DNA from 4 places in the Ochrobactrum sp. Marseille-Q0166 genome. Region 4 is predicted to be linked to each of the others. Evidence: riboswitches for the same ligand, from Rfam matches in the RefSeq annotation. Region 4 holds a riboswitch; each other region holds the start of a gene.
The links. A riboswitch is a leader RNA that binds a small molecule or an ion and turns the genes downstream of it on or off. The one in region 4 is predicted to bind cobalamin.
Positions count from the first base shown of each region.

Region 1: another riboswitch for cobalamin. It lies ahead of metE (5-methyltetrahydropteroyltriglutamate--homocysteine S-methyltransferase); the one in region 4 lies ahead of nrdH (glutaredoxin-like protein NrdH).
Region 2: another riboswitch for cobalamin. It lies ahead of H5024_RS18095 (ABC transporter substrate-binding protein); the one in region 4 lies ahead of nrdH (glutaredoxin-like protein NrdH).
Region 3: another riboswitch for cobalamin. It lies ahead of H5024_RS06140 (CbtB domain-containing protein); the one in region 4 lies ahead of nrdH (glutaredoxin-like protein NrdH).

Region 1 covers NZ_JACJUO010000002.1:377,830-383,664, forward strand. Annotated here, with positions in the region: gene H5024_RS12895 (nucleoside-diphosphate sugar epimerase/dehydratase) at 1-1,365, opposite strand, end outside; cobalamin riboswitch at 1,729-1,984, shown strand; gene metE (5-methyltetrahydropteroyltriglutamate--homocysteine S-methyltransferase) at 2,076-4,406, shown strand; gene H5024_RS12905 (DUF922 domain-containing Zn-dependent protease) at 4,440-5,027, opposite strand; gene H5024_RS12910 (metalloregulator ArsR/SmtB family transcription factor) at 5,174-5,509, shown strand; gene H5024_RS12915 (MFS transporter) at 5,519-5,835, shown strand, end outside.
Region 2 covers NZ_JACJUO010000002.1:1,465,378-1,471,212, forward strand. Annotated here, with positions in the region: gene H5024_RS18085 (ABC transporter ATP-binding protein) at 1-12, opposite strand, end outside; gene H5024_RS18090 (iron ABC transporter permease) at 9-1,037, opposite strand; gene H5024_RS18095 (ABC transporter substrate-binding protein) at 1,061-2,071, opposite strand; cobalamin riboswitch at 2,255-2,492, opposite strand; gene H5024_RS18100 (tripartite tricarboxylate transporter substrate binding protein) at 2,720-3,670, shown strand; gene H5024_RS18105 (tripartite tricarboxylate transporter TctB family protein) at 3,667-4,164, shown strand; gene H5024_RS18110 (tripartite tricarboxylate transporter permease) at 4,176-5,720, shown strand.
Region 3 covers NZ_JACJUO010000001.1:1,297,761-1,303,595, reverse strand. Annotated here, with positions in the region: gene cobN (cobaltochelatase subunit CobN) at 1-538, opposite strand, end outside; gene cobW (cobalamin biosynthesis protein CobW) at 538-1,590, opposite strand; gene cobU (bifunctional adenosylcobinamide kinase/adenosylcobinamide-phosphate guanylyltransferase) at 1,595-2,140, opposite strand; gene H5024_RS06145 (CbtA family protein) at 2,146-2,868, opposite strand; gene H5024_RS06140 (CbtB domain-containing protein) at 2,952-3,140, opposite strand; cobalamin riboswitch at 3,192-3,427, opposite strand; gene H5024_RS06135 (phosphatase PAP2 family protein) at 3,449-4,210, opposite strand; gene H5024_RS06130 (cobyric acid synthase) at 4,401-5,835, opposite strand, start outside.
Region 4 covers NZ_JACJUO010000002.1:175,827-181,661, reverse strand. Annotated here, with positions in the region: gene H5024_RS12015 (hypothetical protein) at 1-725, opposite strand, end outside; gene H5024_RS12010 (iron-containing alcohol dehydrogenase) at 818-1,987, opposite strand; cobalamin riboswitch at 2,614-2,830, shown strand; gene nrdH (glutaredoxin-like protein NrdH) at 3,221-3,442, shown strand; gene nrdI (class Ib ribonucleoside-diphosphate reductase assembly flavoprotein NrdI) at 3,468-3,887, shown strand; gene nrdE (class 1b ribonucleoside-diphosphate reductase subunit alpha) at 3,965-5,835, shown strand, end outside.

The DNA.
Region 1 (5,835 bases), 200 kb from region 4:
AAATCGAACTGAGTAGAAAAGCTTTGACTGACCGGCAGTTTCAGCCAGCAAACCGTGGTAATAAACAATCAGCTCTGCCCAGCGTTTTGTAGCTCCCATCACATTGGTTGGCCGCACAGCTTTATCTGACGAGATCAGAACCATACGCTTCACATTCGTCGCCAAAGATGCAGCCGCAACATTCACGGTGCCAAAAACATTATTATGGATACCGACCAATGGGTTCTGTTCAACGAGCGGAACGTGCTTGTAAGCTGCGCAATGATAGACCGTGTCTACATTGTGCGCGCGAATAGCTTTTTCAACGCACTTTCGATCCGTCACGGACCCAAGAACAGGAATGACAGGGCAACTTGCAACTTGGCGTAACTGGCGCTCTATCTGATAAAGTGCAAATTCACTGCACTCAAAGAGAACGATACAAGCAGGATTCCATTGCGCAATCGTTTGGCACAAATGACTTCCGATAGAGCCTCCTGCACCAGTAATCATGATACTTCGGCCTTCTACCACTTCACGCAGCAGATCGACGTCAGGTGGAACCGGAGAGCGCCCAAGAAGGTCATCGATCTCTATATTGCGAAGCGCACTGACGAGATATTTTCCTGCCGTTAAATCGGCAATAGGCGGAAGAATACGTGTACTGACCGGAAGTCGCCCAAGAAGACGAGCCAAGGTTTGCCGTTGTTTCTGATCAAGGCCCGGTTCGGATATAACGACTTGCTTAACCCCAAAATTTTCAATCAGCGCCGGAATATTGTCAATGCCATACACCCGTAAACCAACGATATCCATTCCGTTGAGTTCGCCCGCGGGATCGATAAAGCCTATGACCTGCGTATCGCTGTGGCTTCTCAAAGCGGCCGCAAGTTGTCTCCCAGGTTCACCAACTCCGATAATCAGTGCGGTACTGGAATATGCTTTCGCCATCTCGGCGCTGCGCAAAAGCCATTTCGCGCCAAACCTGCTTGCAGAAATAAGGACGGTACTCAACAACCAATATAAAAGCGGAACCGAACGAGGCAAACCAGCTCCGCCATAAGATTCCATAAGAAAAACCAGCGCCACCCAGAAAAGTGCTGCAATTGCCGTGGCCTGAAAGATTGGCCAGATCGCACGTTCAGCCAAATAACGAATGATCGCACGATAGAGACCAAATCGAATAAAAACAGGAACAGCCAATACCGGCGCTATGGCGATCAGAAAAATTTGGGTTGGCGTTGGTATAAACACAAAACCCAAGCGCATAACAAAGGCCAGATAAGCGCTGAGTAATAGCAACAAACAATCGCTCACGAGCAAGATTATCTGCTTACCAAAGCGCGGCAATAATGCCAGTTTTTGCCAAGGCGACCTAAAACTCATACGAATATACCTAGCCCTCTCAAGGCGCATATCCCAAAAATCAGTTATGAAAATTGGGCTGCATTAAACTTTTTTATCGCGATATCAAACGGCTAATAACAACACCCAAACATAAAACGCTTTCAATAGCTGCACCGATATCATGAGTCTTTGAGCGGGACTACATCAATTGAAATTTCAGGCACTTACAAACATTATGTCGCACCTCTTTATTGTAATATTTAATTAAATTGATCTTTTATCAATTGCTATTGCGCTTTTCTTCGAGCTTATCATTTTCAAAGGATGGAACTAGCCATCTCCAGCTATTATAAAGATATAAACATTTCTTTATGCCACATTGACAATTGATGATGCTTCATTCAGACTGAATTGCGTTATGGTTCTTTCGTCAGACTCTCGACGGAAGCTAAGAGGGAAACCGGTGCGCTAAAAACAATACCGGTGCTGCCCCCGCAACTGTAAGCGGCGAGCCCTGATCCATCATGCCACTGGAATGAAAGTTCCGGGAAGGCGGATCAGAGCGCATCCCGAAAACTGTAAAAGGTCTTCGGATAAAGATGCGCTCCAAGGCGCTGACCCGCGAGCCAGGAGACCTGCCATGACAGATAACGTCAACGGGCGGGGTGTCCCGGAATGTCGCAAAGCGGGCGTTCAGCCTATGCTCTTTTGCGTCTCCAACCCCGCCGCCTATATCGGGGTCTATAGATATGTCACGAACAACACTTTCCACCGCCACATTGGGCGTGCCGCGCATTGGGCGTCATCGCGAACTGAAATTCGCTCTTGAAGCCTTCTGGTCCGGGAAATCTTCCGAAGCGGAACTTCTCGCAAATGCAAGGGCCCTACGCGCCGCCAACTGGACCGAACAGCGCGACCGCGGTATTACAAAAATTCCGTCCAACGATTTCTCGCTTTACGACCATGTGCTCGATACTGCCGTGATGGTGGGGGCGATCCCTGCGCGCTATGGCTGGTCAGGCGGCGATGTAACGCTTCAAACCTATTTCGCCATGGCGCGCGGTCGTGAAGGCCAAGCACATGGTGATTGCGGCTGCACCCATCCGCAAGAAGGCGTGACCGCGCTGGAAATGACCAAATGGTTTGATACCAACTATCATTACATGGTGCCAGAACTGACCGATGATCAGAGCTTCGCACTTTCGTCACGGAAGCCGGTGGAGCATTTTCTTGAGGCAAAAGCGCTGGGTATCCACACGCGTCCGGTCATTCTCGGGCCGGTGACCTTTCTTAAGCTGGCAAAATCGACCGCAGCGGGTTTCAATCCGATAGCGCTGCTGCCGAAACTGCTGCCTGTTTACGAAACACTGCTGGAGGAACTGGCGGCAGCCGGAGCAGACTGGGTGCAAATTGACGAGCCATCGCTGGTTCTGGATCTCATTCCCAATGAACGTGCTGCGTTTGAACTCGCCTATCAGCGTTTGAGCGCCGCAAGCCCGGTCAAAATCCTGATTGCCAGTTATTTTGGAGAACTCGGCAACAATCTTGAGACCGCACTTGCGCTACCGGTGGCGGGCTTGCATGTCGATCTTGTGCGCGGGGCAGAACAGCTTGCGGAAGTTGAAAACAAAGCACGCAAAGATCAGGTGCTTTCGCTCGGCGTCATCGACGGTCGCAATATCTGGCGTGCCGATCTCAGCACGATCACCGATCGTATTCAGCCTGTCATCGACAAGCGCGGGTTGGAGAAAATCGAAATCGCACCGTCCTGTTCGCTCCTGCATGTGCCGATTGATCTGGAGCTTGAAACAACCCTTGATGAAGAGCTGAAAAGCTGGCTCGCATTCGCAGCGCAGAAGATCGACGAGCTTTCCATCGTCGGACGCGCACTGGCATCCGGCAAAAGCACTGTTCTTTCTGAACTCAAAGCAGCCAGCGACGCGCTCGGCAGCAGAGCCCGATCACCCCGCGTGCATAATGCAGCCGTTAAACAGCGGATTGCGAATATCACCGAGGCGCAGAAAAGCCGCCAGAGTGCTTTTGCAAAACGTCAGAAATTGCAAAATGCAAAGCTTGACCTTCCCGCCTTCCCAACCACCACAATCGGCTCTTTTCCGCAGACGCCGGAAGTGCGCAAAGCCCGCGCGGCACACATCAAGGGCGAGATCAGCAACGCGCAATATGAAGGTTTTATTCAGCGGGAGACCGAAGTCGCTATCCGCTGGCAGGAAGAAATTGGTCTCGATGTGCTCGTTCATGGCGAGTTTGAACGCAACGACATGGTGCAATATTTCGGCGAGCAGCTTGCGGGCTTTGCTTTCACCAAGCACGCATGGGTGCAAAGCTATGGCTCACGCTATGTCCGTCCGCCCATCATTTTCGGCGATGTTTCGCGTCCGGAACCGATGACGGTGGCATGGTGGAAATATGCACAATCGCTGACCGACAAGCCGGTCAAGGGCATGTTGACGGGGCCGGTCACGATCCTCAACTGGTCATTCGTCCGCGACGACATCCCGCGCTCGGCAAGCTGCCGTCAGATTGCGCTCGCCATTCGTGACGAGGTACACGATCTTGAAGTTGCAGGCGCCGCCATGATCCAGATTGATGAGGCGGCACTGCGAGAAGGTCTGCCGCTGCGCCGTTCCGACTGGGCGCATTATCTTGACTGGGCCGTCGAATGTTTTCGCCTCTGCTCCACCGGCGTTGCCGATCAAACGCAGATCCACACCCACATGTGTTATTCGGAATTCAACGACATCATCGCGGCAATTGCCAATATGGATGCCGATGTGATTTCGATTGAAACCTCGCGCTCACGCATGGAACTGCTCGAGGCCTTCAAGACCTTCAAATATCCCAACGAAATCGGGCCAGGCGTTTACGACATCCATTCGCCGCGCGTTCCGAATGTCGATGAGATGGCCGATCTCCTGCAGCTTGCCCGCAGGCAGCTTTCTGATGCGCAACTATGGGTCAATCCCGATTGCGGCCTCAAAACCCGCAAATGGGATGAGGTTCGCCCTGCCCTCATCAACATGGTGACAGCAGCGAAAGCGCTTCGCGCTGAACGAGCTTAGTAATGCAAGCCTGCGCCGGAAGTCCGGCGTAGGCTACCCTCCGTTCACAAGCGCCAGAATAAGCTGTTCAACATTGCCGCCCGACCCCATTTCAACACGGTCGAAGTCACGGCCCTGCTGACGCTGAACGGCGACCAGCGCATTGATACGGTTAATCAGTTCGCGGCGCATTTTCTGGCATTTCGGATCGTTGGGGATGGAAAGCCCAACCGTTGTGCGGACAATCTCGCGCGTCATGTCCTTGGCTGTTTCACCGTGCACAAGTTCATGCTTATAGATGCCATCATAAAAGCGTTCCCAGTTTTCTTTTACTGGGGAGGAAAGCTTCTGTGAGGGCTTCGGCAGCGTATAGGTGATCTTCAGTTTTGGCTTTGCCGAGACAATCGTGCAGCCATTGTTGGAATTGTCGAATTTGCGATCCCAGGTCAGCACAAAGGTGGTGTGCGCAATCACACGGGACTTTCCGGCCTTCGGGCCACGCTCACCGATGGATTCATAGAGCTGTGGACCGGTTCGACCGGTTATCGCGTATGGCTTTATAATTTCAACGGCTTTCCAGTCGTCTTCTGCATGGGCGAGGCCTGAAAACAGAAAACCGAAAACGACACTCAACACAGCTATTCGCACGACGGCTCCAGGATCAGGTCGGTAAAATCACGGCGTGTAAGCTACAATATGACGGCGATAATCAGAAGCCCTTTCAGCGAGGATGATGACCATATCGTACGATATTGACAAAATATTCATATTTTCGTATATATGAAGATATGAAGGATACTGACCCAATCGACGCAGGACTGACGTCCCATTCCGCCGACAAGGCAAGTGATTTTCTCAAGGCAATCGCCAACAATCACCGGCTTATGATTCTGTGTCGGCTGACTTGTGGTGAGAGGTCGGTGGGGCAGCTTGCCGAAATGCTTGGCCTGCGTGACTCCACCGTTTCGCAGCATCTGGCCCTGCTGCGTCGCGATGGCATTATTGCCGGGCGGCGTGATGGACAAACGATCTGGTATCGCATCGAAAGCGATGCAGCCAGAGAGGTGATGGCGGTCCTTTACTCTCATTTCAGGCCACCAACCCAATCATCGGCCCAAAGCTGAAGAAAAAATATGCCCGATCAGACACTCGCCAGACGTAATATCCTTGTGTTGACCGCAGCACAGGCACTGGGTGCGTCAAGCCCGCCCATCATCATTTCACTCGGCGGTCTGGTTGGCCAGCAGCTTTCCTCCGATCCGGCGCTGGTCACACTGCCGGTCAGTCTGTTTAATCTGGGCCTTGCGGCGGGCACCCTGCCTGCAGCTTTTGTCATGCGCAGTATCGGGCGTCGCAATGGCTATCTGCTGGGCGCCACTCTCGGCATAGTCGCCGGACTGATTGCAGCACTGGGTATTTTTGTTGCGTCCTTCGTCATATTCTGTCTCGG
Region 2 (5,835 bases), 1.3 Mb from region 4:
TGAAAGCATCATGACTGCGCCCTCCTTTGTCCAAGCAGAAATGCAAAGGCGGGAGCGCCGAACAAAGCGGTAATAACGCCGATTGGCAGAACCTGTCCGGGAATGATGGTACGCGAAAGAATATCGGCAATGATCATGAAAATCGCCCCGATGAGAGCTGACGCAGGTAACAACCGCCCGTGACGAACACCAACGACCATGCGAGCAGCATGCGGAATGACCAGACCGATAAAGCCGATGGAACCGACAATTGAAACCATGGCTGCCGTCATCATCGCACTGACGCCAATTAGCACAGCATAGACGCGACGCACTGGAATACCCAGCGATGCAGCTGATTCCGACCCAAAGGTGAAAGCATCAAGTGCACGCGCGTGCCACAAGCAAATCGCAAGCCCGATGAGGCAGGCAGGTAAGGCCAAGGTTACATCGCTCCATCGGACACCAGAAAGATTGCCCAAAAGCCAGAACATTATACCGCGCGCCTGTTCCGCATTCGCCGATTTCGTTACGATGAAGGAGGTCATCGCATTGAATAGTTGGGAGCCCGCAATACCAGCAAGAATTATCGAACTGTTGCCCCTACCCGCCCTTACAGCGAGCAAAGCGATAAGCGAGAAAGCGATAATCGCGCCAAAGAAAGCACCCACTGACATTGAAAGCATACCAGCGCCAACACCAAGGATAGCAACACCGACCGCCCCCGTTGAGGCCCCAGCGGAAATGCCGAGAATGTAGGGGTCAGCCAGCGAGTTGCGCAGCAGCGACTGCAGAACAACCCCGGAAATAGCGAGTGCGGCTCCGCAGCAAGCGGCGACCACGGCACGGCTGAGACGATAGCTCCATACAATGCCTTCATCGATGGGAGCTATCGGGTAGCCAGCATGCCAGACGCGGTTGGCGATTGTTTTCGCCACCACATCGAGAGGAATGGACGTCTCGCCAATGGCAGCGCCCAGCCACAGCGCTCCAAGTAGCAGGATAAGCGCCAGAACAGCAAAAAATGTTCTGGAACGACTGCCTCTTGATACTAAAATCCCGGCTGTGGCCGTGCGTATTGTCACTTGTTGAGACCCGAAGCTGCAATGGCGTCCGCCAGCGTTTCAATGCCTTCGATAGTGCGGATGGTCGGGTTCATCGCCTGCGCATCCATATCGAAGACGTAGCCCTCCTTGACGGCTGGCATCAAGCTTGCAACCGGATCCGTCTTCAGGAATTCACGCTTCACCGCCACATCATCCGCAGGGAAACGACGACGATCCATTGCACCCGCAATGATCATTGTCGGATTTGCCTTGGCGATGGTTTCCCAGCCAACGGTCGGCCATTCTTCTTCACTGTCGATGATATTGTTGATCCCAAGCGTTTTCAGGATGTAGGCCGGAGCACCATTCTTGCCTGCAACATAAGGATCAATGTCAAGCTCTGCACTGGAGAACCAGACAACAGCAGAAAGTTTGCCATCGCCCGATGCGATCTTCTTGCGTGCTGCTTCTTCACGCGCTTTCAGATCAGCCACGACCTGAGCACCACGGTCTTGTACGTTGAAAATCTGCGCCAGTTCTTCAATTTCCTGATAGACCTGATCCATCGTGAAAGCGTCATGACGCACGCCATCCCCCCCATCCGAATTGTCTTTTCCAATGCAATCGGCTGGTGACGTGTAAACGGGAACGCCCAGTTCTTCGAACTGTTCGGCTTTTGCTACAACACCTTCCGGTCCAATCTGCCATTGGAACTGATTGGCAACGAGGTCCGGTTTTTCGGCCAGAATGCTCTCGAAGCTCGGATCATTATCGGCAAGGCGCTTTACCTTGGCATTGGCTTCTTCATAACCTTTAAGAACCGGTCCGACCCACAAAGCAGTGCCGACCATCTTGTCGCCAAGTCCCAGAAGATACAAAATCTCTGCACTGCTCTGACCAACTGCCACAGCGCGCTCTGGAGCATGCTTGAAAGTCACGTCCCGTGCACAGTTCTTGAGCGTCAGCGGATACTGCGTTTCTGCTGCCTGAGCGGAAAAGCCGGTTGCAATAAGGGTGGCCGCGCCTACGAGTGCGCCAAACGGCATCTTGCCGATAAACTTCATTTTAATCCCCGAAATGATGTGAGAAAGCCGTATCAAACAGCGGAAGCGATCCGGCGCGTGAAGAAGACGGACATATCCGGGGATATGAATGACGAGGAAAAGCGACGTCTTGCGACGCTAAAAGCTGTCATAACCAACTCCTGCTCCGGGCATCCCCGCCCGTGACAATGGACAACGTTAGACGGCAGGTCTCCTGGCTCACGAATATCCGCCGTCCACCTGCCTTCCCGAGCTTTTTGAATAGGCTCAGTGGCATGACGCTTGATGCGTCACGAGGATGAACGGCAATCCGCTTACAGTTGCGGGGGCAGCCACGGTCTCGGTCCCTTTTGGGTCGTCCTCACCGTGTTCCCTATTAATCCCCTTCACTCTCGGTCGGGGAACCGTCGCAACCCTATTACGTGTTGAACCTGAGGCGGTCAAGCGACAGGAACACCTAAATCCATTATAAAAAATTGGTTAGACTTTAAGCTAATACTTCGGATCTTAAACAGTCCGGCGCTGGCATATTGTAAATCCCTGCTGTAGTCTTCAAATCGGGAAGCTCTGCTTGGGAAGCAGAGTTTTTTTGAGGAGAGCTGTCCAAAAGACAGCAGAAAAATGCACGCTAAGTGCATTAATGGAGGATTTATGCGTAAATGGATTCTGGCCATTTCGTCGGTGGCAGCGCTTGCAATGACGGGTGCAACCTGGGCGGCGGACTATAAGGTATTGGCTCCAGCGGCACCGGGCGGCGGCTGGGATCAGACAGCGCGCACCATGCAGAACGTACTCCAGGACGAAAAGATTTCCGGCAGTGTTCAGGTCATTAACGTTCCGGGCGCTGGCGGCACAATCGGTCTGGCACAGTTCGTCAACCAGAACAAAGGCGACCCAAGCCAGCTTATCGTTGGTGGTTATGTCATGGTCGGCGCGATTTTGACCAACAATTCACCGGTCAATCTTGACGCGATTACGCCAATTGCCCGTCTCACCGGTGAATATGAAGCCATCGTTGTACCGGCATCGTCCGACATTCAGAACCTCGGCGATCTTGTCGCCAAGCTCAAGACTGATCCAGGCTCCGTTTCCTGGGGCGGTGGCTCGGCAGGCGGTACGGATCACATCACTGCTGGCCTTTTTGCCAAGGCCGCAGGTGTTGACCCAACGAAAGTCAATTATATCGCCTTTTCAGGTGGTGGCGAAGCACTTGCTGCTATTCTCGGCAATCAGGTGACAGTTGGCATTTCCGGTTATGGCGAGTTCGACCCGCAAATCAAGGCTGGTACGCTCCGCGTGATCGGAATTTCCAGTGATGAACGCGTGGAGGGCATTGATGCTCCAACCTTCAAGGAAGGGGGCGTCGACGTTTCAATCCAGAACTGGCGCATGGTTGGTGCTGCACCGGCAATCACTGCTGAACAGGAAGCTGCAATCAACGCAGACATCGAAAAGATGGTGAAATCGGAATCCTGGCAGAAGGCTCTCAAGGATAAGGGCTGGGCCGACACCTATCTTGCGGGCGATGCTTTCAAAGAGCAGCTCAAGAAAGATGTTGCTTCCACTGAAACGATCCTCAAGGAAATCGGTCTCGTCAAATGACAGGATCTGAACAGCATGGAGAGCGCCGTTCCGCTGGAACGGCGCCTGACTACGCCGCTCTTGTCATAGCCTTTATCCTTGCTGCCGTTGCCATTGCAATTGCATGGTCCACCGCCTATGGCAACAATGTGCTGTCCTACTCACCCGTAGGGCCTAAAACCGTGCCTTATATTATTGCGGCCGGGCTGTTCATGTTGTCAATTTGGACAGTCGTCAGCGCTTTGAAGGGCGAGTTTCCCGAACGCGAGCATCAGGAAATTGCGCCCATGGCGTGGATTGTCGGTGGTCTGGTCGTTCAGATGCTGACCATGAAAACCATGGGATTTTCAATCGCAACGGGCTTGCTTTTTGCAGCAACGGCGCGCGGATTCGGCTATCGCAAATTCTGGATAAGCGTGCCTGTCGGTATCGTCTTTGCATTCATCATCTGGTTCATTTTTGCGCGCGGCCTGCAGCTTTCGCTGCCTTCGGGCTGGCTTGAACAATTCGTTTAAGGCGAAAGATCATGGATACAGTCAATCTCCTCGCGAGTGGTCTTCTGGTAGCACTTGAACCGGCGAACCTCATTTATGCGCTAATTGGCGTAACACTTGGTACGGCTGTTGGCGTGCTACCGGGCATCGGCCCAGCACTTACAGTGGCGTTGCTCCTGCCCGTCACCTATAAACTCGACCCTGCCGGATCTCTGATCATGTTTGCCGGTATTTATTATGGCGGCATGTATGGTGGATCGACAACCTCGATCCTCTTAAATACGCCCGGAGAAAGCGCTTCCATCGTCACGGCATTGGAGGGCAATAAAATGGCCCGAGCGGGACGCGGCGGACCAGCCCTAGCAACGGCCGCAATCGGCTCGTTTATCGCTGGTCTGATTGCCACGCTTGCTCTCGCATTCGTCGCTCCTTGGGTGGTGAAATTCGCTCTCTCCTTCGGTCCTTCGGAATATTTCGCGCTGATGCTGCTCGCTTTCATGACCGTCTCGGCGGCTTTTGGCGATTCAACGCTGCGCGGTCTCACTTCGCTTTTCATCGGGTTGACGCTTGGTCTTATCGGCATCGATCAGCTGACCGGACAAGCGCGTCTCGTCATGGGCACACCGAACCTGCTTGATGGGATCAATGTTACCACTCTTGCGGTAGCGCTGTTTGCTATCGGTGAGACCTTGGCGGTGGTTTCGAAGAAGCTTAGTCCCGACGACGAAGTGATCGCCGTCAAAGGCTCGGTCTGGATGACCAAGAATGACTGGAAGCGCTCGTGGATGCCATGGCTGCGCGGAACGGCAATTGGCTTCCCGATTGGGGCCATGCCAGCGGGCGGTGCGGACGTTTCAAGCTTCCTGTCTTATTCGGCAGAACGCCAGTTCTCCAAACATCCGGAAGAGTTTGGGAAAGGCGCGATTGAAGGCGTTGCAGGGCCAGAAGCCGCCAACAACGCATCGGCTGCGGGTACACTCGTACCACTGCTGACACTTGGCCTTCCAACCACCGCAACAGCTGCAATCATGCTGGCTGGTTTTCAACAATTCGGCTTGCAGCCGGGACCATTGCTTTTTGTCACCAACGCACCTCTCGTTTGGGGGCTCGTCGCAAGTCTTTTAGTCGCCAATCTGATGCTGTTGGTGCTGAACCTGCCGCTGATTGGCCTGTGGGTAAAGATGCTCACCATACCGCGCCACTGGCTTTATGCTGGCATTCTGGTCTTCGCGACCCTTGGCACTATCGGTGCCAACGCATCGACATCGATCCTATTCGGTATTCCTGTATCGTTTGAACTGGGTCTGCTTCTGGCTTTCGGTTTGCTTGGCTATGTGCTCCGCCGCTTCTCATACCCGATCGCGCCGGTTGTTGTGGGCCTGATCCTCGGACCCATGGCAGAGAAAAGTCTGCGTCAAGCATTGCAGATAAGTCAGGGTAACCCGATGACACTCATAAATTCATGGGTATCGATAACATTGATCGCACTGGCAATTGCTGCTGTGATTATACCCATGATTATGCGGCGGCGTGGCAAAGGCGATTTGCTCAAGCAAATGGCGACTGACGAAGACTAGAGCATTTTCTGTTTTAATTGAGTCATTGGAGGTGCTCTATCCCTTTGTTTTTAAGTGCATCTTGTTCCGAAAAATGCTCGGCACTTTTCTCGATGCACTCCAAAAGCAAAAAGCC
Region 3 (5,835 bases), on a different contig from region 4:
GCCACCACAGCCCAGCTTTCAGAAGCGGTGCCGCCTCTTCCGGCTTATCGCTTTCATCAATTAGTGCACAACAATAATCGAGAAAGCGGGACGTATTGGCAGCCCCGCCCTCGATCAGATATTGCCACAATGCGTCTCGCTCCTGAGCAGAAACGGTCGAAAAGCGTTCAAGTCCATAATCGGGCTTATCATCACCCGGAAGCACAGCAATCTTTATGCCGTGCGAAACTGCACAGGCATGAAGCGCCTCAAGCCCATAAGGCCAATAGGTCTCGCCACCGATAATCCTCACCACAATAAGCTTCGCATGCTGTGCCGTACGCTCAATATAAGCGTCAACCGACATAGGATGTGTAAGGCTCAGAAAATTAGCGAGCCGGAGACTTGGTCCTTCTTCCACAAGCTTATAGGCCTGTGAGAGACTGGCCAGCTCCGTATCGGCAGCGGAAAGGAACACTATATCACCCGGCGTCTGGCCGAGATCGACGGCCTCATTGCCGTCGCTTATCGTTCCTTTCTGGGCAAGCAATAAGTGCATTACGAAACGGCGTCTTTCACGGCTTTGGTGATTGCCTGTTCATCGATCTCATGAAGACCAATAACGACAAGACGCGTATTGCGCACTTCATCCTTGCCCCACGGGCGGTCGAAATAATGCTCAATACGTGGACCAACAGCCTGCACCACCAGACGCATCGGCTTTCCCGGCACATCCACAAAACCCTTGAGGCGCAGTACATCGTGCTCCGCAATCACAGCCTTGAGCTTCTCGGTAAATGCCTTAGGATCAGCAACCGATCCGGCTTCAACAACAAAGCTTTCGAACTCATCGTGATCATGCTCATGGCCATCAGCATGATGGATTTCATGATGCGACTTGCGATTGGCAATATCGTCTTCCGTACCTACACCAAGACCGAGCAGAACATCCGCACCAAGCTTGCCGAAGCTTGCGGGCACCATGTTGACGCGTCGTGTTGAGCGCTCAGCCACATCGGCCTTCACGCTGTCGAGTTTCGACGGATCAACCAGATCGGCCTTGTTCAAAACGATAAGGTCAGCCGCATGAATCTGATCCTCAAAAAGTTCCTCTAAAGGGCTTTCATGATCAAGGGAATCGTCCGCCGCGCGCTGCGCATCCACCTTATCGTGATCATCCGCAAAACGACCTTCAGCAACGGCAGCGGCATCGATAACCGTCACAACGCCATCGACTGTTACCTGCGTCTTGATTTCAGGCCAGTTGAAAGCTGCGACCAGCGGCTGTGGCAGCGCCAGACCGGAGGTTTCGATAACGATATGATCTGGGCGGTCTGCGCGGTCGAGAAGTTTGGTCATGGTCGGAATGAAATCATCAGCAACAGTGCAACAGATGCAACCATTGTTGAGTTCGATCACGTCTTCCTCACGGCAGCTTTCAATACCACAGCCTTTCAGAATTCCACCATCGACGCCCAGATCGCCAAACTCATTGATGATGAGTGCGATGCGCTTGCCATTGGCGTTTTCCAGCAGATTGCGGATCATCGTTGTCTTTCCGGAACCTAAGAAGCCGGTGATTACAGTTGCTGGAATCTTTTGTCCCTGCATCGAATTATCCCTTCATTTTGAGCGGCAGACCTGCCGCCATGAAATAAACTTCATCCGCTACTGATGCGACCGCCTGATGCAAAAAACCGGCATGATCGCGAAAATCCCGCGCCATCCGGTTTTCCGGCACAATGCCTAGCCCAACTTCGTTGGAAACGAATACAACCGGACCTGAAAGCCTAGGCAATGCTGTTACCAGTGTCTCAGTTTCAGCAGCGATATTCTGCTCTGCCATCATCAGATTGGTGATCCATAGCGTCAGGCAATCGACCAGCACAAAACGGTCACTACCTGCGTGTTTTTCAAGCGCCCCAACAAGGTCGAGTGGTTCTTCCACCGTCTGCCATTCGCCGCCACGACGGTCGCGGTGAATGGAAATACGACTTTCCATTTCCTCGTCGAATGCGCGCCCTGTAGCGAGATAGACTGGTTGAAGTCCTAGATCTTTCGATGTGCCTTCAACCAGTTTTTCTGCATAAGACGATTTACCAGAACGGGCTCCGCCAAGAACGAACGTGATTTTTGCATTTTCATTTCGGGGCGGAGCCATGCTTATCAGCCTTCGATTTCCGACTTTGCATAAGCCTGAATGAACCAGCCCAGCGCAAGACCGATCAAGGCCCACATGAACAGATTTGTTGCAAGCGATGCGACAGCATATTGCGAAGCAAGCAGCGACGGGATTGGCGATGTAATGTCTTCAGGATGCGGCGCACCATAAAGATGCGGTGCAATAATGAGCACAAGTCCGAGAATTTTGGAAACGATCTCACCACGCAAAACCATCAGATAAATGCCGACACCGCTCAACACCACGGTCGAAAGCCACCAAAGCTGACGTTGCGCAAGATCGGCGGCAGGCATTGCAGGCAGCTCCGGCGAAAGCCCCAGAGCTGGCAGGAAAGCGACTGCAAAGAAACCGGCCATACCCCAGAGAATACCGTTCTGCGGCGTAATTCGCCGGCCGAGAAAAAGCGCAACGCCACCCAAAAGAAGAGCAAACCCTGCACCGGCTACGAGATTGGCAAGCAATGTATTGCCGAAACGACCAAACGGCAGTTCTGCCCCGGCCTCTTCTTCACTTTCACTGGCTTCCGCCGCGGCATGATCGTGCGGTGCAGCCACTTCGGCATCACCATGGCTATGACCACCACCAGCGTCTTCATAAGTTTCCGCCTGAATGATCAGCGGAACAGTTTTTAAATACATAGCAGGCGTGACCAGAAGCCCTGCCAAAAGGCCCGCAGCAAGCGTAGCCAACAAATATCGGATCAACATTTCATTCCCTCAACAGCAATTTCGCTCCGATGGCCGTCCACCATCAAGCGACGCTCATTTCCTGTTTCTAAAAGCCAAACGGCTTAGTGGCAGGGAAACCCATATGAATGGCGCGTGTCGTGCGCTGAATCGTGCAGCGTATCGGAATGGGCGAGACCAACGCCGTAAATCAGAAACGCACCAAGGAGCAGCGAAACGACAGCGGTGCCAAGACGCGTTGCGAGTGGCAGAGCTAATGTGTTGGGAATAGAATTTTGGGTACGCGCAGCCATGACAACCTCCGTGCAGGCAGCAGGGAAAAACCTCCCATCGGGTGCGGACAAAATGTCCTTCACGCAACAGGCAGGTCTCCTGGCTCACGGGTCGTAGGGTTTGAAGCCGCCTTCCCAGAAACTTTCCGCTTCCAGTGGCTGCCGGTTAACCGGCTTGCATCATCCCTCTCCGCTCTACAGTCGCGGGGTCGGCTGCGATAAAGACGCCCGGATTGGGTCCGTCCGTCGCATTCCCTTTTTGTATCGCCGGGATTCGTCCCGGGAAAACCTGTTGTGTAAATCGACACTAGGCTTTCGCCAATGCGGCGTCAATCAGCCTTGGCGTAAAGCCGCCGGCGCAGCCCTGCGCCCTTATTTCTCACCCATTGATCAATCGTATCAGCATTACGCAAAATTCTCGGCCACAGCCAAAGCATCACGCCGAGAATCAATGTCCATGCAATGACAATGTCGGATAGAAAATGAGCGCCCATAAAAACCCGATTGAACGAGATAAGCACCAGTAACGGCACAAATACTGCCGCCACACCTGCGCGATAGCGGGCTGGCAAAAGGATCAACAATGGAAGCATTGCCGCAGCCGACGCGGCCTCTCCAGAGGGAAACGAACAACTATGCCGACACATGCCTGCGAGTTGCCATGCTGGCGTAAAATCCATCAGACCACCAAATTCGATCAGATTTCTCGGCCTCGCCCGACCGATGATAAGGTTAACAGTCTGAACGAGTAACCCCGGCCCCAGCGCGAAGGTCAGTGTGATAAAAAGAAGCTTGTGCGGCGCTATACGAACTAGAGGCTGGTGCCAAAGCATATAAAGCATCAAAAGCACCACCAACAACCCAAGAATATACCATACGCTGAGCCGATGAAATTCCCTCAGAGCGATCCAGTAAGGGTGTTGAGATGCAGGAAACACACCGGACGCAAAGAGATGCCGCGATACCGCGAGATCAACTTGCGGGAAAAGAATAAAAAAGCCACTGGCAACAATGAACAGATATAAAAAATTTCGCTCCCAACGAAGGGAGTAATATTCGAAACCAGGGCCAGGCGATGCCGCAATACGCATAAAACACCTATGGAAATATAAATAATAAAATCCGCGGTGAATTGACTAAAAAATATAGTTCAAAAGTTGTCTTTAATTAGGAAAAAAATAGGCATCTATACTTAAATTATAAAATAATAAAAATTACATAGCAATTTATTGTAAGTAATTTTAAAAATATTATAAAAATGAAAGAAATTGAAAACTGCCGTTAAACAAGGGCGAACAAACCATCAATATCCAGACAGTTTTCCAAACCTTCAGCGAGTTCATCAAGCGCCGCCTCAATACTAGCACGATAGTTTTCACCAGAACTGCTCACTCCAAGGCTTGCCAGAAAATGCCGCCGGAATTCATCTGACGCAAAAACGCCGTGCAGATAAGTCCCCGTAATACGGCCATTCACTGAAACAGCGCCGTCATAGTGATCGCCGATCAGCGAAAAGGCGCGGCAAGCATCCGGGCCACTGGTGCGCCCAATATGAATCTCATAGCCATCAAGCGAGGCATTATGAAGCTCTGAGCTAGCCACAACATTCCGCACGACTTTCTCCGGTTCCATGACCGTTTCAACGTCAAGCAGTCTCAACCCTTCAATGTCGCGCACCTGCCCCTCAATGCCATCAGGATCACTTATCCGATTGCCAAGCATTTGGAACCCGCCACAAATACCAAGTACATGCCCGCCGCGCCGCACATGAAGCTGCAAATCGCGCTCCCAGCCGTTTTCGCGAAATGCAATCAGATCGGCAATCGTCGATTTTGTTCCCGGCAAAACTACAAGCCCAGCATCATGCGGCAATGGCTGCCCGGGTGGAACCATGACGACCTCAACTTGGCTTTCTGCTTTCAGCGGATCGAGATCGTCGAAATTCGAAATACGTGGCAACATGGGAACCGCCACTTTCAACGCTTTGGCATCTCCGCGCGTCGCTCGTTCTAGAACAACCGAATCTTCTGCAGGAAGTCGCGATACGGCTTTCAGCCATGGGACGACCCCAAAGGAACGCCAGCCCGTAAAGCGAGAAATCGCTTCCAGACCATCATCAAACAGCGAAACATCACCACGAAACTTGTTGATCAGAAAACCGCGCACCATGGCGCGATCTTCTTCGTGCAAAATGGTGTGCGTGCCGACCAGCGACGCAATCACTCCACCACGATCAATATCACCTACTAAGACCACCGGCACATTTGCACGCGTGGCAAAGCCCATATTGGCAATATCGCCGGCGCGCAGGTTGATTTCCGCGGGCGACCCCGCTCCTTCAATCAGCACCAGATCGGCTCCTTCGCTGACAATGCCGAAGGATTCCATCACAGCCGCCATCAGTTGCGGCTTTAACTGCTGGTAATAGCGTCCACGCGCTTCGCCGCGCACTTTTCCTTGCACAACGATCTGACTGCCCATGTCAGTTTGCGGTTTCAGCAGGACAGGGTTCATATGAACCGATGAAGGCACGCCGCAAGCCAGAGCCTGAAGCCATTGCGCGCGCCCAATCTCTCCGCCATCATCGCTGACGGCTGCATTGTTCGACATGTTCTGCGGTTTGAATGGCCGGACTTTCAACCCGCGATTGCGTGCGACCCGGCAAAGTCCCGCAACAAGCACGCTTTTGCCGACATCTGAACCCGTTCCTTGAAAC
Region 4 (5,835 bases):
AAAGTTTTGAAGTCAGGCGACGAAATCGTCCATTGGAATTCCGGCCATTTGGCTTCGCCAAACAGCGGAGCAATCACGACCGCAAGCAGAATGCACGGCAGAATGCCAAGCTTGCCGATCAGTCCGAAAATTCCACCATTGCGCGACAGGCGTGCAAACTGCGGCGAGAACATCAGATAGAAGCAAAGACCGATAGAAATTGCGATGGTGAACGGGAAGATATCGAAGTTGCCACCGATCTTGAAGACGGAAATGACCGCCGCAAAGCCCGCGCCGATGATGATGCCGGATTTGATCGCCTGCGGAATGGCCGCAATAACGCGATTGGCTATGCCAGTTGCACCAATCAATATGGATAAAAGCCCCAGCGTCATCTGGAAGGAAACGAGTGCGTGAACGCGTTCGGGTCCTTCCGGGAACGTTGCGCAATAGGCCATGATGAGCGGAACAGCCGGTGTGATCCAGCCCGGGACAACAGGGTCACCAAGCAGGTGGTGGGTGAGGTAGAACAGACCATTGAGAACGACCACGGCCAAAGCCACTTCAAATGGCATGCCCAACAGTTCCGCCATCAGAGGAATGGCTGCGAGATCGACCGCGCACATCAGCAGGCCCTGACAATAGTCAGGCCATTCGAATTTGTAGTGAATAAAAGGCAGACGAATTTTGAACGGTCCGGCAGGCCAATATGGCTGCTCCTGACCGTCGATGCGTTCAGTGCTCAAGATGTTACTCCGAAAGGACAAAACAAACCTCCGGAAGGGTGGCGGCTTGGGCCAGTCCTTCCGGGAACTGTTTTTAAATTGTCATTGATGGATCAGAATGCTTCGCGATAAAGCGCCAGTGCGTCAGCTTCCGTAACATCAACAGGGTTATTACCCAGAAGACGTGTCTGAAGCATCGCATCGCGGGCAAGCGTTTCGAGGCTTTCTTCGGTGACGTCAACGTCGCGCAGGCGGCGTGGTGCGCCAGAGCGGTTCATCAGGTCTTCCATATAATCAACGAAAGCTGCTGACCGTTGTTCTGTTGTGCCTTCTGCTTTGCCAAGCAGCAGGTCTGCAAGCTCTGCATAAAGTTCCGCAGCGCCGGCCATGTTGAAACGCAGAACCGGCCCGAGCATCAGGGCGTTGGAGAGACCATGTGGTACATGATAGTGGCCACCGAGCGGATAGGCCAATGCGTGAACGGCACCAACCGGCGCGTTCGAGAAGGCCTGGCCGGCATAGTTTGCGCCAAGCAGCATCGCTTCGCGGGCGTGGCGGTCTTTGCCGTTTTCGCAAGCTGCAACCAGATTGGCGGACAAGAGCTTCAGCGCTTCACGCGCGAAAGCGTCGGAAAGCGGATTTTTCTTGATGCGGCTGGTATAGGCTTCGATGGCGTGAACCATAGCATCAATGCCGGTGGCTGCTGTGTGAAGCGCTGGCAGACCGCAGGTCAGCTCTGCATCCAGAATGACGAAATCTGCGTAAAGCTGGCGGGAAACAACACCCATCTTGGTGGTTTCGCCGGTGGTCAGAATCGTGATGTTGGTCACTTCCGATCCGGTGCCAGCGGTGGTGGGGATCTGGATCAGCGGCAGGCGCGTGCCCTGTACTTTGCCAATGCCATAAAGCTCTGAGAGTTGCTGCTCGGAGATGATAAGCACCGCAGCAAGCTTGGCAATATCCATCGAGGAACCGCCGCCGAGGCCCAATACGATGTCGCAACCGGCTGCTTTGGCCTGATCGACGCATTCAAACAGAACCGATTCCGGCGGATCGGCGACAACAGAATCAAAAATGCTGACGCCAAATCCTGCTTTTTCAAGTGAAGCAAGTGCTTCATTGAGAACACCTGCCTTGTGCAGGCCCTTGTCTGTTACGATGAGAATTTTTCGTTCAGAGAAACGTTCGCCCAGAATTTCGCCGAGACGCTTTGCAGCCCCCCACTCGACAAGCATTGAGCCGACCGTGTCGAACGAAAATGGCTTGATAGCTACAGTCATCATTTCCACCCTTATTCATATTTACCCAGAGCCGAGGTCTCTCATTCCTCGCCGGCATCGAGACACTGGGTTTAAAGCGGTCTGGCTTTCGCGTAGAGGAAAGCCAGACCGGCAGTTTCCCGATGCTGCCGGTGCATCGGTCGTCCGAAGAGATGCTTGGGAGGATCTCTTCCTAATTGTTCAATATGCTGAACAACGTTCAGGATTTTCCAGATCGATACAGGATATGAAGCCTCGCTGTCAAATTATCCCTTCGGCGGACATCGACGATTTTAATCGGTTCAACTGTTTGATCTGTTGAATTTTGGAGCAAGTCATTGATCTTGTTGACGAGATTTTTCGGGCGGCGTTTAAGGTGAAATTTTATTCCTGAATGTTGCTGTGTGCTCAATTTGCTTAAAAATGAAGAGCCACACTATATAGAGCCACACTATATATTGTGTGAAAGCACAATTGATGGATTTCCTAACGCTGCGAATCCCGCCAACAGAATGCATCTGGTGAGCGGTTCTCTGCTTGCCTGTGGACAGATCAGGTAAATATCCCTGCTATTCACAGGTCAGTCCTAAGAAAGCCAACATTAAAAAATTTTGAAGCATCTATCCATTGAAGATTTTTTAACTTCAGATACCATATCTTGTGTTCAAGGTTCTTACGATTCGTGAGAATTGAAAGCGAAGATGGGAATACGGTGCGCTATGTCCATGGTGGATATTGTTAAGCCGTAGCTGCCCCCGCAACTGTAAGCGGCGAGTTCAAATCCAGATGTCACTGGCCTATGCCGGGAAGACGGGTGCGAACGCAGAGCCGTGAGCCAGGAGACCTGCCTTGAACGTGAACGTCAACGGGCGGGGTGTCCGGTTGGTGCGTAATGGAATTCCGGCAGAATTGTTCTGCCATTTCTTTTGCCGCCCCGAATATCCCCTCAAAAGCTTCGGGGTGAAAAGCGTGTCGATTAGTAATTCAAAATTGGCCAGTTCTGGCCCGCCCTTTACGGGCTGTACAGAATGTTCGCTTGGAGCATAAGTCCTGTCGGAGTGAAACGATGGTCGATAAAATTATGCTTAAAGTAAAGGAGTTTAGAGCGTGGATCTGATTCAATCAGATCGAAACGCGCTCTAGAGCGAGTTGCCTTTTAGTTGTCGTCTCTTGTCACGCGCATTTCGCAATGCGTGAGCGTTTTTGCGTCTTATCCCAGTTCGCAGCCCATCCCAACCCATCCCCAGTGAGGAAAAAATGAACGTCACCGTCTATAGCAAGCCAGCCTGCGTCCAGTGCACAGCAACCACCCGCGCACTCGACCGCCAGGGCATTGAATATGATGTTATCGACATTTCCGCCGATGCCGATGCTTACGATCTTGTTCAGGGTCTCGGTTATCGTCAGGTTCCGGTTGTTGTTGCCGGTGAATCCCATTGGGCAGGATTCCGTCCAGATATGATCAGCTCGCTCACATAAGCCCCAACTGCTGCCGGGGTTTGTTATGGGTCAGATCGTCTATTTTTCCAGTCGCTCGGAAAACACGCATCGCTTTGTGATGCGTCTGGGGATGCGCTCAAAGCGCATTCCGCTGGAAAGCTACGAAGACAATACTGGCCTGTTGCAGGTCAACGAGCCTTTTGTGCTTGTGACCCCAACCTATGGCGGCGGGGGTGCAAAAGGCGCTGTTCCCAAGCCGGTCATTCGCTTTCTCAATGATGCGAATAATCGGTCCTTCATTCGCGGCGTGATTGCTGCAGGAAACAGTAATTTCGGTGAGGCCTTCGGCCTCGCAGGCAACATCATTTCTGCCAAATGTCAGGTTCCCTATCTTTATCGCTTCGAGCTTCTGGGAACCGACGAAGACATTGGCAATGTTAAAGACGGGATGGAACGATTTTGGACACGGCAGACACAACCTTGACCCGTGAGCGCGAGACACTGGCTGCTTCCGAAAAGCAGGATCACTCCGGCGCCGCGTCGTCAGCGAAGTCGCAGAAGCTGACAGAAACGTCGCTCGATTATCATGCATTGAATGCAATGCTGAACCTTTATGACGACGAAGGCAAGATTCAGCTGCATCGCGACCGTCAGGCGGCACAGCAATATTTCCTGCAACACGTCAACCAGAATACGGTGTTCTTCCACAATCTGCGTGAGAAGCTCGATTATCTGGTCGATGAAGGCTATTACGAACAGGAAGTGCTGGATCAATATTCCTTCAATTTCGTGCGCGATCTTTTCGATCATGCCTATGACAAGAAATTCCGCTTTCCGACCTTCCTCGGCGCGTTCAAATATTACACCAGCTATACGCTGAAAACCTTCGACGGTAAGCGCTATCTCGAGCGCTACGAAGACCGCGTCTGCATGGTTGCGCTTGCGCTTGCGCGTGGCAATGAACAGCACGCACGCGAAATGGTCGATGAAATCATTGCGGGCCGGTATCAACCGGCAACGCCGACCTTTCTCAACGCAGGCAAAAAGCAGCGCGGGGAACTTGTCTCATGTTTCCTGTTGCGCGTTGAAGACAATATGGAATCGATTGGTCGCTCCATCAATTCTGCCTTGCAGCTTTCAAAGCGCGGTGGTGGTGTGGCACTCAGCCTCACTAATATTCGTGAATCCGGCGCGCCGATCAAACAGATCCAGAACCAGTCGTCGGGTATCATTCCGGTGATGAAGCTGCTTGAGGATTCGTTCTCCTACGCCAACCAGCTTGGTGCGCGTCAGGGTGCGGGTGCGGTTTATCTGCACGCTCATCACCCTGATATCATGCGCTTCCTCGATACCAAGCGCGAAAATGCAGATGAAAAAATCCGCATCAAGACGCTGTCGCTTGGCGTTGTGATCCCTGACATCACATTCGAACTCGCCAGAAATGATGAGGATATGTACCTCTTCTCGCCGTATGACGTTGAACGCGTTTATGGCGTGCCGATGACCGAGATTTCGATCACCGAAAAATACCGCGAAATGGTTGATGATGGCCGTATCCGCAAGAAGAAGATCAACGCGCGCGACTTCTTTCAGGTACTGGCGGAAATCCAGTTTGAATCCGGCTATCCTTACATCATGTTTGAAGACACGGTGAACCGTGCCAATCCGATCGATGGCCGCATTACCATGAGCAATCTCTGCTCGGAAATCCTTCAGGTGAGCGAAGCCAGCATTTTCAATGATGATTTGTCTTATAAATATCTTGGCAAGGATATTTCCTGTAACCTCGGTTCGCTCAATATTGCGGCAGCCATGGATAGCCCGGATTTTGGCAAGACCATCGAAACTTCGATCCGTGCCCTGACGGCCGTTGCAGACATGAGCCATATCGGCTCGGTTCCTTCGGTTGCGCGCGGTAATGATGAAAGCCATGCGATCGGCCTCGGTCAGATGAATCTGCACGGCTATCTCGCTCGCGAGCGCATTTTCTATGGTTCGGAAGAAGGCGTCGATTTCACCAATATGTATTTCTACACGGTGGCCTACCACGCGGTTCGTGCTTCCAATCGTATCGCGATTGAACAGGGGACTTCGTTTAAGGGCTTTGAAAAGTCGAAATACGCGACCGGTGAATATTTCGACAAATATACCGATAAGGTCTGGGAACCTGCGACGGAGAAAGTTCGCGAGATTTTTGAGAACGCCGGTATTGCGATCCCGACGCAGGAAGATTGGCAGGAACTGAAAAAATCCGTGATGGAAGGCGGCCTTTATAATCAGAACCTTCAGGCCGTGCCGCCGACTGGCTCGATTTCCTACATCAACCATTCGACCTCTTCGATCCATCCGATTGTTTCCAAGATCGAAATCCGTAAAGAGGGCAAGATTGGCCGTGTTTACTACCCGGCTGCCTTTATGACGAATGATAATCT